4 regions of the Paenibacillus sp. JL3B1040 genome follow, and region 3 is predicted to be linked to each of the others. Evidence: predicted binding sites of a transcription regulator. Region 3 holds the regulator's gene; each other region holds the start of a gene.
The links. Region 3 encodes Rex, which represses fermentation and respiration genes when NADH is low (regulators of the CRP and FNR family bind a similar motif). Its sites were predicted from a motif close to TTGTGAAATATTTCACAA; they were not measured.
Positions count from the first base shown of each region.

Region 1: the regulator Rex is predicted to act here: its motif matches at 3,150-3,167, upstream of hydE ([FeFe] hydrogenase H-cluster radical SAM maturase HydE).
Region 2: the regulator Rex is predicted to act here: its motif matches at 2,779-2,796, upstream of pflB (formate C-acetyltransferase).
Region 4: the regulator Rex is predicted to act here: its motif matches at 1,480-1,497, upstream of ACZF99_RS01875 (flavocytochrome c).

Region 1 is NZ_CM169317.1:54,481-58,902, reverse strand. Features, by position in the region: gene ACZF99_RS00265 (thiamine pyrophosphate-dependent enzyme) at 1-861, opposite strand, end outside; gene ACZF99_RS00260 (2-oxoacid:acceptor oxidoreductase family protein) at 915-1,907, opposite strand; gene hydE ([FeFe] hydrogenase H-cluster radical SAM maturase HydE) at 2,010-3,068, opposite strand; gene ACZF99_RS00250 (RNA-binding S4 domain-containing protein) at 3,562-3,843, opposite strand; gene ACZF99_RS00245 (HU family DNA-binding protein) at 3,843-4,115, opposite strand; gene yabN (bifunctional methyltransferase/pyrophosphohydrolase YabN) at 4,302-4,422, opposite strand, start outside.
Region 2 is NZ_CM169317.1:3,444,506-3,448,927, forward strand. Features, by position in the region: gene pflA (pyruvate formate-lyase-activating protein) at 1-322, opposite strand, end outside; gene pflB (formate C-acetyltransferase) at 446-2,707, opposite strand; gene adhE (bifunctional acetaldehyde-CoA/alcohol dehydrogenase) at 2,959-4,422, opposite strand, start outside.
Region 3 is NZ_CM169317.1:3,263,376-3,267,797, reverse strand. Features, by position in the region: gene dinG (ATP-dependent DNA helicase DinG) at 1-2,155, shown strand, start outside; gene ACZF99_RS14695 (redox-sensing transcriptional repressor Rex) at 2,197-2,847, shown strand; gene ACZF99_RS14690 (amidohydrolase) at 2,837-4,135, shown strand; gene ACZF99_RS14685 (cell wall elongation regulator TseB-like domain-containing protein) at 4,233-4,422, shown strand, end outside.
Region 4 is NZ_CM169317.1:423,211-427,632, forward strand. Features, by position in the region: gene ACZF99_RS01860 (HD-GYP domain-containing protein) at 1-122, shown strand, start outside; gene ACZF99_RS01865 (ArsR/SmtB family transcription factor) at 401-748, shown strand; gene ACZF99_RS01870 (SRPBCC domain-containing protein) at 779-1,294, shown strand; gene ACZF99_RS01875 (flavocytochrome c) at 1,605-3,524, shown strand; gene ACZF99_RS01880 (right-handed parallel beta-helix repeat-containing protein) at 3,886-4,422, shown strand, end outside.

The DNA of each region.
Region 1 (4,422 bases), 2.6 Mb from region 3:
ATTCAGCAGGAACAAAGCGACCTCCGCATCTTCCATTCGATACAACTCGAGCACCGGATATTCGCGTCCCGATAACGCTTTGTACTCGGCGGCGATTTGTTGGTACACTTCGGCCGCCCGTTCGTGTGCCAGATGCAGCTGATAGTGGTTGTTCAGCAGGTCGTCGCCGTTCATATGCGCGCCGACCGTAATCGGCTGCGACGGATCGGCCACGTGATCGAATCCGGCCGGCGGCGTTTCGCCCACGAACGCCCGGACCGCCTTGGCGTCTTTGAAATAATTCAGCTTCCGTTTCTGATGCGAGGTAAAAAAACCGTCATAGGCCACGATCACGGGCAGCCGCACTTCCGGATGCTCGGACCATTTCAGCGCCATGAGATTCATATCGTACGCCGCCTGCGGCGTGCTCGCCGTGAGGATCAACCAGCCGGTGTTCAGCGCGTAATACAGATCGGAGTGATCGCCGCGAATATCCAGCGGACCGCTGATCGCGCGCGTTACCAGGTTCAGCACCATCGGAAACCGCGTCCCGGACTGCACCGGCAGTTGCTCGATCATGTACATGAACCCGTTGGCGCTGGTGGCATTGATGACCCGGGCTCCGCTGAGCGCCGCCCCGTAGCAAATCCCCGCCGAGCCATGCTCCCCGTCGGCCGCGATCAGCCGGATGTCATGCAGGCCTTGCGCCTTCTTCTGATCCAGGATCTGCGCGATCTCCGTGGACGGCGTAATCGGAAAGTACCCCATCACATGGTAGTTGATCTGAGCCGCCGCCATGGCCGCCGCTTCATTGCCCGACTCAAAGGCGATCGTCTGCTCCGCAAGCGTCATTTTCGTGATTTTCTCTTCGGTTATCGACATCGATAAATTCCTCCTTTGGCTCTTCTGTGAGTTCTAAACAAGTCATGAGACCGCTACAGAAAGGCATGGGCGACGCGGTGACTATCGGCGTACCCGGCCTCCTCCCGGCGTATGCTGAGCGCGCCAGTCAGGCAGATTTCCACGCATTTCAAACAACCTTTGCAATATTGATAATCGATTCCGCGCAAGAACATTTGAGGGCGCCCCTTCTTGTCCTCCCCGGATTCCCACACGAAGCACAGGTCGGGGCATACCGCGTCGCAATTGGCGCAGTGGACGCAGCTCTCCATGTCCAGCTCCGGCACAAAGCCCTGGCGAGAGCCGCTCAAGTCCTTCAACAGGCTGTTGCCCTGCGCGCGGATAATGCCGCCCGGGGCCTGAGTCTCAAACCCCAGCAGCGGTTGCGACCGCTCGAAGCGATTCCCCTGGGCTCCTGCAGGCGGCGCGATCGTCTGGAAACGCACCTCTTGGTAACCCCGGTCAAACGTACGCAGATTGGGCTCCACTAGGTGCGGGTATTTTTTCTGGAACGTATGCTTAATCACTTCGCGCATCGAATCCGGATCAAGGAAATCGCAAACCCGGAACAACGCCCCCAGCATCGAGGTGTTCACCTTTGTATGCTCGTCGATGGCGATCCCCATGGCGTCGACAACAGCCAGCGTCCCGTACGGAAACTCCAAGTCGCGCCGGATCTCTTCGAAACCTCGTGTCGAATTCACTAACACGATACCGTCCGGCTTCAGGCCGCTTAAAACATTCACCGTCTTATGCAGCGCTTCGTGGAAAACGCCGATGACGTCGGGCTCCTCGATCGGACTGTGATCGTGAATTTCCACGTCCGGCTCGCAAAAACGGACGAAGCTCTTCACCGGCGACCCCTTCTTCTCCGAACCATAGGACGAGAAATTTGCGCCGTTTAAGCCGAGTCCGAGCACCCCGGATTCCGCCAGCATCTTCCCGGCCAGGTTGGCCCCGAGTCCGCCGATGGATTCCAGCCGAATTTCAAAAAAGCCATGCTCGTTTGTTTTGGTCAATATGCTCATTCGCCATGTCTCCTTTGCATCGATTTGTGAAATATTTCACGTATAATAGCGAAAATAAACCACTTTGGAAAAGCCAAGTAACATTTCGTAACCCTATTAAGATTAAGCATGGCGGCGGCTTCCTACCGCCTTCAGGCTATCCCCCCTTCCCATATCTACGGAAAAGCCCGCGGCTCCAATCCGGAGTTCAAGGCAGTGCCTGCACTGTGCAGATTCGTCGCCCGTGCAAATCTTGTTGTTGTACAAGGCGTACTTCTTGCGGACGAAGACGGGCGACAGGTTGGGCATGACCACATTGGCCCCGACTTTCAGCGCCAATTCCCTGCCTTCGGGGTTTAACGTCCCGAGGGCGGTCGTTGCGGGAATCAACGCCTCGGGAACGAATAAGCGGGCCAACGCCACCATGACCAGCGTCTCTTCCAGCGACCCGGCCTTCGCATCGCGCAGCGGGGTCCGGTCGTGGGGAATGAACGGGCCGATGCCGATCATATCCGGGTTCAACGATTTGAGATAGAGGAGATCCTCCGCTAAATCTTCCGCGGTTTGCCCGGGCAGGCCGACCATGAATCCTGCGCCTACCTGATAACCGATCGACTGCAGCGTCTCCAGACATTTGCGCCGGTTATCGAACGACATGGCAGGATGGAGCCGTTGATACAGGCTGCGGGAAGCGGTTTCATGACGCATCAAAAAGCGGTCCGCCCCCGCTTCATGCAGCAATCGGTAGGTTTTCTCCTCCCGTTCGCCGATCGACAGCGTGATGGCCGCATCCGGAAACTCCGTTTTGATATCCCGGATCAAGGCAGTCAGCAGATCGGCCGTATACCAGGGATCCTCTCCGCTCTGGAGCACAAACGTGCGGAAACCAAGTCCGTATCCTTCCCGGCAGCATTCGAGAATTTCCTCGGGGCGGAGCCGATAACGCTCGGCGTAGCGATTGCCGGACCGCAGTCCGCAATACAAGCAGTTCCGCCGGCAATAGCTTGAAAATTCAATCAACCCGCGCATGTACACCTTGTCCCCGTAAACCTGCTCCCGTCTCATACGGGCAAACCGGAACAGCTCCCTGCGCGTCTCAACATCCATATGCCCCAGCAAATGGACGAGCTCGTCCTTGGAGAGCTTTTCCCGGGCATAGAGCTTGTGCACAAGCTGTTTCATCAGGCGATCATCCTTTGGATAAACTGGATTCCGGACCTTTGTATACCCTATGGCCGTCGTAGCAAATGATGAATGAAACAATTGTGAATATTTTCACTTCGTAAGCGTTTTAATTAAATTTCGCTGATAAAATCACCCCGTTTTTCGGATCGTTCTGCAGTCTGAGCGACGTATCGGGTAAGTTGCCGAGTTCGTTTGTTACTTCGTTCGTTGCTTCGTTCGTTTGGGTAACTCTTAGTCGAATGGTTGGTCGATGGGTGCGTGATTTCGATTCGTAGATACATGCCGCAGTCGCAACGTTGATGGATTCGACATGAGGTTAATACAGAGGAGTTTTCTAAGAAGCAAGTGCGCTTATCGAAAACGTTAGTAAAGTGTGTATTTATTATATTACCACGATTTTACCGTTTGGCTAGGATATTTTTTACACCCTTCCGGGGCCAAAAAAAGAGCATGTCCCGATTCAACGGAACATGCTCTGAGCTTCGCGACTTCAGGACCAGTCCAGACCGGTATCCTTCGCGATCGGCTCTTCCTTAATCAAGGTATACATGGTCGCAGCCTCATCCTTGCGAGTCGTCTCAACCAGGCGTTCGACGCGCACGGTCACCAGCTTTTGGCCGAATTGGACCGTGAGTTCGTCGCCAACCTTGACGGTACTGCTCGGTTTGGATTCGCGCCCGTTGATCAGCACTCTGCCTTGTTCGGAGACGTCCTTGGCCACCGTGCGCCGCTTGATCAACCGCGATACCTTCAGGAATTTATCAAGACGCATTATTTTACAGCTTCTTTAAGTTTGTTGCCCGCTTTGAATGCCGGAACATTGGAAGCCGGGATTTCAATCGTTTTGCCGGTTTGCGGGTTGCGGCCCGTACGACCGGAACGTTTGCGGGTTTCGAAAGTGCCGAAGCCGATCAATTGTACTTTGTCGCCACCAGCAAGCGCATCGGTAATTTCGCCGAGGAACCCATTCAATACGGATTCAACGTCTTTTTTCGTCAAACCGCTTTTGCTGGAAATGTTGTTGATCAGATCTGTTTTGTTCATTAATAATGCCTCCCAATAATAAAAGAAATAGATGATACCTTGGCACTACAGGCGCAAGACCTGCCCAGGGCCAGATGGGTATCTTTGTATGAGTAGTATTCTTGCTTAAAATGAAAAATCCTGCACTGCTGGGAACTTTTTTTTGCTTTTTTCGCAAAAAAACCGAAATTTAGGCCTTTTCTCCCATCATTCCCGTTCTTTCGACTTAGCCTCATCCCATAAAACGTCCATTTCCGCCAGCGTGCTGTCGACGGGGGACTTCCCTTGCTCGCGAAGCCGCTCCTCGACGTAATGGAACCGCTGTGTA
Region 2 (4,422 bases), 180 kb from region 3:
CGTTCGTGTCCAGCGTCGTATGAAGGTTCCAGCGTTTCTTCGCTTCCCGGAACAATTCGGTGACGAACGGCGCCTGCAGCGTCGCTTCGCCGCCGGATACCGTCAGCCCGCCGCCCGACGACCGGTAATAGCTCAAATACGGTTCGATTTCGGCAAGCACTTCTTCTACGGTCATTTCTTTGCCTTCCGTCAGGCTCCAGGTGTCCGGGTTATGGCAATACTGGCACTGCAGCAAGCAGCCCTGCATAAAGAGTACGAAACGAATTCCCGGCCCGTCTACCGTTCCGAAAGTCTCTAATGAATGTATGCGACCTTTAAGCATCTTTCGTCACCCTTTCATGGTAAGCCGTCCGATATAGGAATGGGGAGAAAGGCGATCAGGCCCAACTCCCCATTCTTTCGTACAGCTTCAATTGTTGCTGCTTATCTGTTTACAGACAGGTTCTTACATTTTGCCGTGGAATGTCCGATTGATGACATCCAGCTGTTGCTCGCGAGTCAACTTAATGAAGTTCACCGCATAACCCGATACGCGGATCGTCAGTTGCGGATATTGCTCCGGATGCTCCATCGCATCAAGCAGCGTCTCCCGGTCAAATACGTTGACGTTCAAGTGATGCGCATGGCTGCCGAAGTAGCCGCCCATCATCGAAGCCAGGTTCGAGACCCGGGTTTCTTCGTCTTTGCCCAGCGCCTTAGGTACGATCGAGAAGGTGTTCGAGATACCGTCCAAGCTGTGCTCGTAAGGCAGTTTCGCTACCGAACTCAGGGAAGCCAAGGCACCTTTCTTATCGCGACCATGCATTGGGTTCGCCCCCGGCGCGAACGGTTCGCCGGCTTTACGCCCGTCAGGCGTTGTACCTGTTTTCTTACCATAAACAACGTTCGAGGTAATTGTCAAGATCGATTGCGTCGGCAAGGCATTCCGATAAGTTTGGTGCTTGCGAATCATGCCCATGAACGTTTCAACCAGGTTCACGGCGATTTGGTCAACGCGGTCGTCGTTGTTGCCGTAGCAAGGGAATTCGCCTTCGATAACGAAGTCGACGGCGATGCCGTTTTCGTTGCGGATCGGTTTAACTTTCGCATATTTGATCGCGCTGAGCGAGTCGGCCACAACCGACAGACCGGCGATACCGCAAGCCATCGTACGCAGGATATCGCGATCGTGAAGCGCCATTTCGATCCGTTCGTAAGCATATTTGTCATGCATGTAGTGAATGACATTCAGCGTATTTACATACAATTTAGCCAGCCATTCCATCATCGGAACGAAGCGTTTCATCACTTCGTCGTAATCCAGATATTCGGAAGTGATCGCCGGATATTCCGGACCGACTTGCGTGCCGTATCTTTCGTCTTTACCGCCGTTGATTGCGTAGAGCAAGCATTTGGCCAGGTTCGCGCGAGCGCCGAAGAATTGCATTTGCTTGCCGATTCTCATCGCGGATACGCAGCAAGCGATCCCGTAGTCATCGCCGTAGATCGGACGCATCAGATCGTCGTTTTCGTATTGAATCGAGCTGGTCTCGATGGATACTTTGGCGCAATATTTCTTGAACGCATCCGGCAATTTGTCCGACCAGAGCACCGTCAGGTTTGGTTCCGGAGCGGCTCCCAAGTTGTAGAGCGTATGCAGGAAGCGGAAGCTGTTCTTCGTTACGCGGGTCACGCCTTGCACGGACATCCCGCCGATCGACTCGGTTACCCAAGTCGGGTCGCCGCTGTACAATTCGTTATATTCCGGAGTTCTCAGGAACTTCACGATCCGCAGCTTCATAACGAAGTGGTCAACCAGCTCTTGTGCGGTTTCTTCCGTCAAAGTACCTTCGGCCAGATCGCGTTCGATGTAAGCGTCGAGGAACGAGGATACGCGGCCAAGGGACATTGCGGCGCCGTCTTGTTCTTTAACGGCTGCCAGATAACCGAAGTACAACCATTGGAAAGCTTCCTTCGCGTTGTTCGCCGGTCTGGAAATGTCGAAACCGTACATTTGGCCAAGTTGTTTCAACTCGCCCAAGGCGCGGATTTGCTCGGACAGTTCTTCGCGTTGGCGAATGATTTCTTCGCTCATCACGTCAACATCCAGCTCGTTAAGCTCTTGTTTCTTCTGATTGATCAGGAAGTCTACGCCGTACAGCGCCACGCGGCGATAGTCGCCGATGATGCGGCCACGGCCGTAGGCATCCGGCAAACCGGTGATAATCCCGGTGTGGCGGGCGTTTCTCATTTCAGCGGTATAGGCGTCGAATACGCCTTGGTTATGTGTTTTGCGAACATTGGTATACAGATCCACGATTTCTTCCGGAAGCTCGAAGCCGTAAGCCTTACAAGCGGTGATAACCATCCGGATGCCGCCGTTAGGACGGATCGTGCGTTGGAAAGGCGCGGAGCCTTGTACACCAACGATTTGTTCTTTGTCTTTGTCAAGGTAGCCAGGAGCATGGGAAGTAATGGTCGAAGGCGTGTTTACGTCAACATCCAATACACCGCCAGCTTCTCTTTCTTTCTTGGACAAGCTCGATACGATTTCCCACAAAGCTTTCGTGTTGGCCGTAGCGCCTTTCAAGAAAGACTCGTTACCGTGGTAAGGCGTGATGTTCGTATCGATGAAATCCTTGGTGTTCACCTCGTTCATCCATTTGCCCGGTTTGAAGCCTCTCCATGCGTTTTGCACGTCTTGCACTTCTTTTTCGATCACCGACATCTTTATTCCCTCCATTTTATATAGTGGTCGCGGTTTGAAGGATATATCCCGCGCCTCATGATCCCTTAAATTTGTGACATTTTTCACAACTTAGACAATAATTGTGCCCGGCCACGGGACCGGGATTCCATGCGATCATCACTCTTATGAGGGATCATTTATATTGTAATCATAGCTTAACCGCCCTAAAAAGATTGTGACAAATATCACATTAAGTGATATTTGTCACGTTTTCATACCAGGTTGTTCACTTATTCTTCAAATCTTCCGTAGAAGGCGTCGCGGTAAACTTCAGCCAGTTCGCTGACCAGCGGCAGCTTCGGATTCGCTGTCGTACATTGATCTTCGAATGCACGGTCCGCCAAGTAATCGACACGCGATTCGAAATCCTTCGCATCGAAACCAAGCTCCTGGAACGTTTCCGGAATGCCCAACTTCTTGTTCAGGTCGCGGATCGCTTTGATCAAGCTCTTCACGCCTTCTTCCGTCGTGCGGGCCGGCAGGCCCAGAATGCGGGCGATTTCCGCGTAACGCTCGTCGGCTACGAAGTTCGTGTATTTCGGCCATGCGGCGAACTTCGTCGGTTTCTTCGCATTGTAGCGGATCACGTGCGGCATCAGGATCGCGTTCGTGCGTCCATGAGCCGTATGGTATTGGCCGCCCCATTTATGGGCCAAGCTGTGGTTGATGCCCAGGAAGGCGTTGGAGAACGCCATCCCCGCGATCGTCGAAGCGTTGTGCATTTTTTCGCGGGCCAACTTGTCGCCGGTCAATGCCGATTTCTCGAGGTATTGGAATACCAGTTGGATCGCTTTGATCGCCAGGCCGTCCGTATAGTCGTTGGCCATGACCGATACGTAAGCTTCAATGGCGTGCGTCAGGACGTCCATCCCCGTATCGGCTACCGCGGTTTTCGGCAGGCTGTACACGAAGACCGGGTCAATAATCGCCACGTCCGGAGTCAATTCGTAATCCGCCAAAGGATATTTCGTATTGCCGTTGATTTTGTCCGTGATTACGGCAAAAGATGTTACCTCCGAGCCGGTGCCCGAGGTTGTCGGAATAGCTACGAATTTCGCTTTTTGGCCGAGTCTTGGATACTTGTAAAGGCGTTTGCGGATATCCATGAATTTTTGCTTCAGGTTAAAGAAATCTTCCTCAGGATATTCATAGAACAGCCACATGCCTTTCGCCGCGTCCATCGGCGATCCGCCGCCGAGGGCGATGATGCAGTCCGGCTGGAATTTGGCCATCAATTCGGTACCGCGTTCCACCGTCGTTGTCGATGGATCCGGCTCGACGTCCGAGAACACCTCGATCGCTACCGGCGTTTGGCGTTGACGGAGATAATGCTCCACCCTTTCCACATACCCCAGTTTCACCATCATCGGGTCGGTAACGATCAGCACGCGGGAGATGTCCGGCATTTTAGCCAAGTATTGCGTCGAATTTTTCTCGAAATAAATTTTGCTCGGCACTTTAAACCATTGCATATTCACGGTACGACGATTCACCCTTTTCACGTTGATCAGATTGACGGCCGTTACGTTCGAAGAGGTAGAGTTGCGCCCGTACGATCCGCAGCCGAGTGTCAGCGACGGCAGGTTCGTGTTGTAGATATCGCCGATACCGCCTTGCGACGAAGGCTGATTAACCAAAATCCGGCAGGTAGGCATCCGGTCCGAAAACTTTTGGATGACTTCCTCATTGTTCGA
Region 3 (4,422 bases):
TCGAAATCCGCTGGCGGACGTAAATTTCGAGCAGTTTATGGAACAGGTCCGGGAACGGCTGAGGGAGCGTTTGCCGCAATACGAGGAGCGGGAAGCCCAGAATATGATGCTGAATGAGGTCATGCGGGCCTTCGAGGAAGACAAGCATTTGCTGGTCGAAGCCGGGACGGGGACCGGGAAATCCTTGGGTTACCTGCTGCCGGCCATTTACCACAGCGTCAAAAACGACGAGAAGGTGATGGTCAGCACGCATACCATCAACCTGCAGGAGCAGCTGCGGGAGCGCGATGTGCCGCTGTTGACGGAGGTCGTGCCTTTTCCTTTCCGCGCTGCCGTATTTAAAGGAAGGCAGCATTATTTGTGCTTGCGCAAATTTGAACATAAAATAACTAGGAAAGACTTCACAACGCCTAAAGAAGAGGTGATGACGGCCGCGCAAATGGTCGTGTGGCTGACGCAAACGGCAGACGGTGACGACGAGGAGCTGAATCTCGGAAACCGCGGCGGCGATTTCTGGGAGACGGTGGCCAGCGAATCGGATTCTTGCCTAGGCCGTTCCTGCCCTTGGTTCCGCAAATGCTTCTACCATCGCGCCAAACACGAAGCCGGGGTGGCGGACGTGGTCATCACGAACCACTCGAAATTGTTTACGGACATCCAAGCCGGTCACCAACTGCTGCCGGGCTACGAGCGCCTGGTCATCGATGAGGCGCATCATTTGGAGGATGTGGCCGGCAAGCATCTTGGCATTCATATGAAATATTTTACGGTCGTCCATACGCTGACCCGGTTGTTCAAAGACAGCAAGACGGGGCAACTGGCGAATCTTCGGAGCTCGCTTGAGGCGTCAGCGGCGGAGAAAGCTTCGGAATGGTGCTCGGTGATCGACGGCATTTATCCGACGCTGGTGGATGTGAAGGAAAGCTGGGACAAGCTCAGCGAGTTGCTGTTCAGTTTGATGCCGGACCGCAGCGACGCGGCGCCCGGCGATCCCGGTCAATTCGTGTACCGGCTATTACCGGCCCGTAAGCCGAAGGAATGGGAGGTGCTCGCCGCGCTTGAGAACCAGATTTATGTGGGGCTTGGCGATGTGCTGCGCAAAGGGGAGCGTCTCTTGTCCGACATTCGGGAGGAGCAGGACGATTATGCAGCGGAGAGCTTGCTTACCGACATCAGTGGTCTGTTCAAAGATTTGGCGGGAGAACGGGAAGCTTTGCGTTTCTTCATGAAGCTGGACAACCAAGACACGGTCTACTGGATGGAAGCCAACGGGAACTACCGCAGCCGTTCGCTGCAAATGTACGCGGTGCCGATCGACGTCAGCGCCCAGTTGAAGGAATTTTTCTTCGACCGGAAAAAAAGCGTCGTCATGACGTCCGCGACTTTGTCGGTCGATAAGTCGTTCCAATATATGATCGAGCAGTTGGGCTTGACCGAGGCGGCGGAAGAGGACCGGCTGATCACGGCGATGTTGCCGTCCCCGTTCAATTACCGGGATCAGGCGCTGCTGGTCATTCCGCGCGATTTTCCGAGCGTGAAGGGCAGCGTGGGGGACGACCATTTCATCCTGACACTGGTGCAGTCGCTGGCCGATGCTGCCGTGGCGACGCAAGGACGGATGCTGGTGTTGTTTACGTCCTACCGGATGCTGAGACAGGTATACGATCCGCTGAAAGAGCTGCTTTCGGCAGAGGGAATCACCGTCATCGGTCAAGGGATGGACAGCGGCAGCCGCACCAAGCTGACCCGGCGCTTCCAGGGCCAAAACGCATCGGTGCTGCTGGGGACGAGCAGCTTCTGGGAAGGGGTGGACATCCCGGGCGAGGCATTGACGAGTCTGGCGATCGTGCGCCTGCCTTTTCAGCCGCCAAACCATCCGCTGGTGGAAGCCAAAAGCGAACGGCTGCAGCGGGAGAAAAAAAATCCGTTCATGAAGTTGTCCGTCCCGCAAGCGGTTATCCGTTTCAAGCAGGGCTTCGGACGGCTCGTTCGCTCGTCGCAGGATCGGGGCATCGTAATCGTGTATGATACCCGCATCCTGGAATCCTATTACGGGAAATACTTCTTGTATTCATTGCCGGGTCCGAAGATGGAGCATATGCCGATGAGCCAGATGGTGCCACGCATCTCGGAATGGTTGAATCCCGATGAATAAACCGTTTCATATCTTGGTTTGAAGAATAGGGGGAACGAAGTATGAAGTCAGAGAAAATTTCGGACGCCGTCGTCCGCAGGCTGCCGGTTTACCTGCGCTTTTTGAACGAACTGAGCCGCCGCGAGGTCCCGACGGTATCATCGCAGGAGCTGGGGCAAAAACTCGATCTGAATCCGGCGCAAATCCGCAAGGACTTGGCTTATTTCGGCGATTTCGGCCGAAAGGGCATCGGTTACGACGTCGCTTATTTGATTGAAAAAATTCAGCAAATTCTCAACCTGGACCAGCAGATCAACGTGGCGCTCGTCGGTGCCGGTAACCTGGGCCAAGCCTTGTCGAATTATAACGCGTATCTGAAGGATAATATGAAAATCGTCGCGGTGTTCGACGCCTCGCCGGCGAAGATCGGCACCCAGATCAACAACATTACGATCCAGCCGATCGAGGAACTGGTGGATACGGTCAGAAAGAACAACATTCGCATCGGCATCATTACCGTGCCGGATACGGAAGCCCAGCGCGTAGCGGACGAATTGGTTGCCGCCGGCATTGGCGCGATTCTGAACTTCGCACCTACGATTCTGAAAGTTCCGCCGGAAGTGCGGATCCATGCCGCCGATTTCACCACAGACCTGCTCAGTTTGGCGTATTATCTGGAGAACGGAAAGGAACAAGCATCGTATGAGTCGTAAATGGTTGATCAAGAACGGAACGTTTGCCGTACTGGAAACGAATCGTCCCGTGATTCACGGATATATGCTCGTTGAGGGCGACACCATCACCTATATCGGCGAAGCGCGCCCGGAAGGTGTGGAAGGCGCCGAAACATTTGATGGCAAAGGGATGTTGTTCCTCCCTGGACTGATCAACACCCATGGACATGCAGCCATGTCGCTGCTTCGCGGCTACGGGGATGACATGGTGCTGCAGACCTGGCTGCAGGAAAAAATGTGGCCGATGGAAGCCAAGTTTACCGCCGCTGATATCTATGCCGGTACGGCATTGTCTGTCCTGGAAATGCTTAAGGGCGGCACGACAACGTTCCTGGATATGTACGATCATATGGACGAAGTCGCCAAGGTCGTGGAGGAATCCGGCATTCGCGCCGTGCTGATGCGCGGAGCAATCGGGTTATGCTCACCGGAGGAGCAAGAGCAGAAGCTGAAAGAAGCGATCGCGTTTGCCCGGAACTGGCACGGTAAAGCGGAAGGCCGCATCACCACGATGATGTCGCCGCATGCGCCCTACACCTGCCCGCCGGCTTTCATCGAGAAATTCGTGCAAGCCGCGCATGATCTGGACTTGCCGATGCACACGCATATGTCGGAGACGCGTGCCGAAGTGGAGCAAAACGAGAGTGATTACGGCGACCGTCCTGTGGAACATTTGCGGAAGCTGGGCATGTTCTCGCGTCCGACGCTGCTCGCCCATGCCGTGCATTTGACGGACGAGGAGATCGACGTTTTGGCGGCGCATGACGTTGCGATCTCGCATAACCCGGGCAGCAACCTGAAGCTGGCCAGCGGTGTGGCTCGCGTGCCGAAGCTGCTGCAAAAAGGCGTGATCGTCTCGCTGGGGACGGACAGCGCCGCCAGCAACAACAACCTGGACATGCTGGAGGAGATTCGCTTGGCCGCGCTGATCCATAAAGGCGTATCCGGGGATCCGACGGCGGTGCCCGCGTTGGAAGCGCTCAAGATGGGGACGGAATACGGCGCAAAGGCGGTCTTTTTGCCGAATACCGGGAAGCTTGCGGCAGGCATGAAGGCGGATTTCATCGCCTTGAATACGGAGCAAGCTCATTTCCTGCCTAAAACCGATTTCATCTCCCACACCGTTTATTCCGCCGGACCCAAAGATGTGGAGCATGTATGGGTGAACGGAAAACAGGTCGTCAAACACGGAGCCTGCCTAACGCTGGATGAGGAGCGTATCCGACATGACGCGCAAGCGGCATTCGAGGGACTGCTGGCTCGATAATGTTGTGCAAGGCATCCCGTTTGATCGACTGATATGCATTGAACGGGCGGTTTCCTGAAGGTGGCTGCCTGCTTAGGAAGGGGAAAGGAAGAGAAGGTTGAGGAAGCGAACGAAGTGGATTCTGTTGTCCATCGTGATCCTGTTGATCGTGCTCCTTGGGCTTAACCGGTTTTATATCTACATTCATGAGGATACGTGGAGAGCCGAAAGAGCCGCCATCCAGCAGGCGAAACAGGAGACGAACCTTGTTCGGGGCGACGAGGTGTGGAAGTCGGTATGGGATGAAG
Region 4 (4,422 bases), 2.8 Mb from region 3:
CCGCGGAAGAGGCGCTCGCCGAAATTATCGCCGAGCGGGGCAAGCATTTTGATCCGCAAGTCGTCGAAGTTTTCGTCGAGCTGACCCGCGAAATCGACCTGTCCCAAGTCATCGGGGAATAATGCGAAGATCACCATACGCTGCCAGGACGCTTTGCACGATTATCCCCTTTGATCAGGCAGCCGTGAAATGGATATGAGCTAGCCATACTCCGGGCTTTTGGCCCCCCCTGAACGAAAGGGATAATCGTGTAAAGGTAGCGCGAGAGACACCAAGGTTTTTTTAAATATTCCTTTACAGGAATATTCCTAATGATGTATATTAAAGTCACTGAATGAAAATCCTAACGGTGAAGGAGTGAAGGGATAACGAGTAATCAACGATTAACGAGGTGAGCGGCATGGCAGGGAAGAATAGGCCGGGCATGGACCGGACGATGATGAGCGCTTTGGCCGAACCGAATCGTTTGAACATCGTCGAGCTCCTGCGCAATGGTCCTCTCACCGTGGGTGAAATCGCCGACCGGCTGGGGCTGCGTCAGCCCCAGGCCTCAAAGCATTTGAAGATACTTAGCGATAGCGGCATTTTGGAAGCGAAGGTCGACGGGAACCGCCGGATCTACAGGCTCCGGCCCGAACCTTTTCAAGCGATGGATGCTTGGGTGAAGTCTTTTCGGCAAGTCATGGAGGACCGATTCGATCAACTGGAAGATTACTTGCGGGAATTGCAGAACGAAGAACAGTCGTAAAGTTCGTTCAATGATAAGGAGGATTTGACAATGTCCAATCAAACGATGGTTCACCGAGTGGAAAATGAAACGGTACTGGTATTGGAGCGCGTGTTCAATGCGCCGAAAGAGCTGGTGTTCTCGATGTTTAAAGAGGCGGAGCATTTGAAACAATGGTGGGGCCCAAGAGGCTGGGAGGTTACGGTGTGCAACGTTGATTTCCGGCCGGGTGGCGTTTGGCACTACTGCATGAAGTGCATGGATCGGGAGCAGGGCGATTTTTACGGAATGGAATCTTGGGGCAAAGCCGTGTATAAAGAAATCGACGAACCGGACCGTTTCGTCTACACCGATTATTTCTCGGATGCCGAGGGGAAGGTGGACGATTCGCTGCCGGCGACCGTGGTCACGATGGAATTCATCGATGTGGGCGGCAAAACGAAGCTGGTCAGCCGTGGGGAATACGTATCGGCGGAATCCCTCAAAACCGTTATGGATATGGGGATGCTGCAGGGGATCACCGAAACGTGGGATCGTTTGGAAGAGCGCCTGAACGAACTCCAATAAGAAAACTCCTATAAGGAAATGCCAAGAACAGCCGTACGGCCGGAGAGCCGGCGGCTGTTTTTTATAATGGCTTAAGCCAGTTGAGCAGGGCGCTTCCTAAACCCCCTCTTGTGAGAAAAGGCACGGGAAGACGAGAAATTTAATGTCTATAATTATTAATGTAAGCGAATATGCTCCGGCAATATTCGTGAATTTTTTCACAAATATTGTGAAATTAATTACAATTCAACAAAGGAGAGGAACAGGGAGCATGAAACGTTTGAGGTATGCAAGGACCGGATTTTTGACAGCATTGGTACTTATTATGATCATGGGTGTGATCGGATGCAGCGGCAATAACAAGGAAATAACGCCTGCAGCGGATACCCAAGGGCTTTACACACCGGGGACATATACGGGGGAAGCGCAAGGCCTACATAGCGTTATAAAAGTTGAAGTAACGGTGGATGCCAACACCATTCAATCGGTGAAAGTGCTGGAGCAGAAGGATACCGAAGGAGTAAGCGATGCCGTATTTGAGACCATTCCCCAGAAGGTCGTCGAGGGGCAGAGCCTGAAGATCGACGTCGTCTCGGGGGCGTCCGTATCCAGCAACGGCCTGATTGATGCGATTGCGGACGCTTTGGCGAAGGCCGGGGCCGATATCGACGCCTTGAGGAATAAGGAACCTCTCCAAGCGGCCGCTAAAGAGGCCATTACCAAGGAAACCGAAGTGGTGGTTGTCGGCGGGGGCGGTGCGGGTCTTGCCGCGGCGGTATCGGCTGCCGAGAATGGGGCAAAGGTGATTTTGATCGAAAAATCGCCTGCGCTTGGCGGGAACACACTTCGCTCCGGAGGCGAGTTCAATTCCTATGACCCGGTCCGACAGCCGAAGGTGGCGATGACCAAAGCGCTGACCAATGAGTTGAAAGAGATTCTGACTTACGATGAGAAAGAATTCGGCGATTATGCCGATACGCTCAAGACGCTCAAGGGTCAGATCAAGGAATACTTCGCCAAAGGGGACACCACCAAGCTGTTCGACTCGCCCGAACTGCATATGATTCACACCTATATCGGCGGGAAGCGAACCGATCTTGACGGGAAAGAAATCTCCGGCAAGTTTGATCTGGTCAAGACGCTCACGACCAACAGCTACGGCACGATTCAATGGTTGGAGGGCCACGGAGCCCAGTTCCAGGATGGGATCGGCACCGTTCTCGGCGCCTTGTGGCCCAGAACCCACCATAATGCCGAGCCGCTGGGAACCGGGTATATTAACGCGATGGAAAAAAGCGCAAAAGAGCTTGGCGCAGAAATTATGATGAATACGAAGGCCACCAAGCTGATGGTTGAGAATGGCAGAATCGTGGGTGTGACGGCCGAGCAGTCCGACGGCACTCCGGTCACCTTAAAAGCGTCCAAGGGCGTGGTCATGGCCACCGGCGGTTTTGGAGCGAACCCCGAAATGGTCGTTGAATACAATAACTATTGGCCTGATCTGGATGCCAACATCAAGACAACCAACACGACAAACGCCACCGGCGACGGCATTGCGATGGGGAAGGAAGTCGGAGCGAATCTGTGGGGCATGGGCTTCATCCAACTGATGCCGAGCGGTCAACCGGGAACGGGCGCTTTGTCCGGCGGTGTATGGGGAAGCGCGGAAACCCAGATTTTCGTGAATAAGGAAGGCAAGCGGTATGTGAACGAGTACGCGGAAAGAGACGTTCTGGCGGCCGCCGCCCTGGAGCAGACGGATAAGACCTTCTTCATCATCAGCGATATGACTTCGCTGGGCAACCCCGATCTGAACGGGAAGAGTGGTTGGGGAGATAATTATCAGGATCTGATCGCCAACAAAAATATTTTCATGGCGGATACGCTGGAGGAACTGGCCGAGCAAATGGGCGTACCGGCCGATACCTTTGTCGCGGAAATGAAGAAATACAATACTTACGTAGAAAATCAGCTTGACCCTGAATTCGGCAAGAAAAATTTTGGTGCAAAACTCGAAACGCCTCCGTTTTTTGCTACGCCAAGAACCCCATCCGTGCACCATACGATGGGCGGGCTGGAAATTAACGAAAAGGCCCAGGTGTTGAATACGGAAGGCAACCCGATTGAAGGCTTGTTTGCGGCCGGCGAGGTTGCCGGCGGAGTTCATGCGGGCAACCGGCTGGGCGGCAACGCCATCACGGACATTTTCACGTTTGGACGGATTGCCGGAGCCAGCGCGGCCGGCAAATAATCGATAGTAAACAGCAAAGGCTCCTGCTTCTCTCCGCCGTCCGGCTGCAGAGACGCAGGGGCCTTTGTTTGTGTATGTTTTGCATTAGCCTTTCACTTCGGTAGATCGCGTTCGTATGCCCAGTAATCCTTCCCTTCTCCTTACCCGATACCTGTCCCTTTCTTGGCCGTTAGCCGCACTCGGGTTTTGCTACATTAGTAGTGCGGGAACTAAAGGAAACCGGCTCCTTAGGATCCCAATTGAAAAACACCACCCGGGTACGAATAGACTTTGCGCAAAGGAGATGAAATTTGCCGGATTTCTTAAACGGCCATAAGGCAGCAATCCAAAATCAACAGGCAAAGAACAAGGAGGAACAATGATGAACAACGATTTTGAAAACCAAACCGCACAGGCAACGGCCATAACGACCACCTGCTACGTCATCGATCCGGCGCAGTGGGGCATCAAAACTAATGGCACCGATGCGGTAAAAACGACGGAAGGACTGAACAAGGCGATCGCCCATGCGAAAAGCGCCGGGTATAATGAAGCGTTTATTCCAAAAGGGACGTATTTGATTCGAGGCGTGGGGACCCTCTTTCCAAACACTCCGGAAAAAGGCGGCGGCATCGTGGTCCCGTCCCACATGAAGCTTACCCTGGATCATGAGGCGGAGCTGAAGGTACAGCCGAACGCTGCGAGAGGTTACTCTTGTATTTATCTGCGTAAAGTGGAAAACGTCACGATTTCGGGCGGCATCATCACTGGGGATCTGGATCAGCATGATTTCAGCAAACTTCCGGATTCGACGCAGGAATATGGCTTCGGGATTTATGTCCACGGAGGCAAAAGAGTTACGATCGAAAATATGAAAATCCGCAAATGCACCGGGGACTGCGTCTTCCTTGGCTCGGTG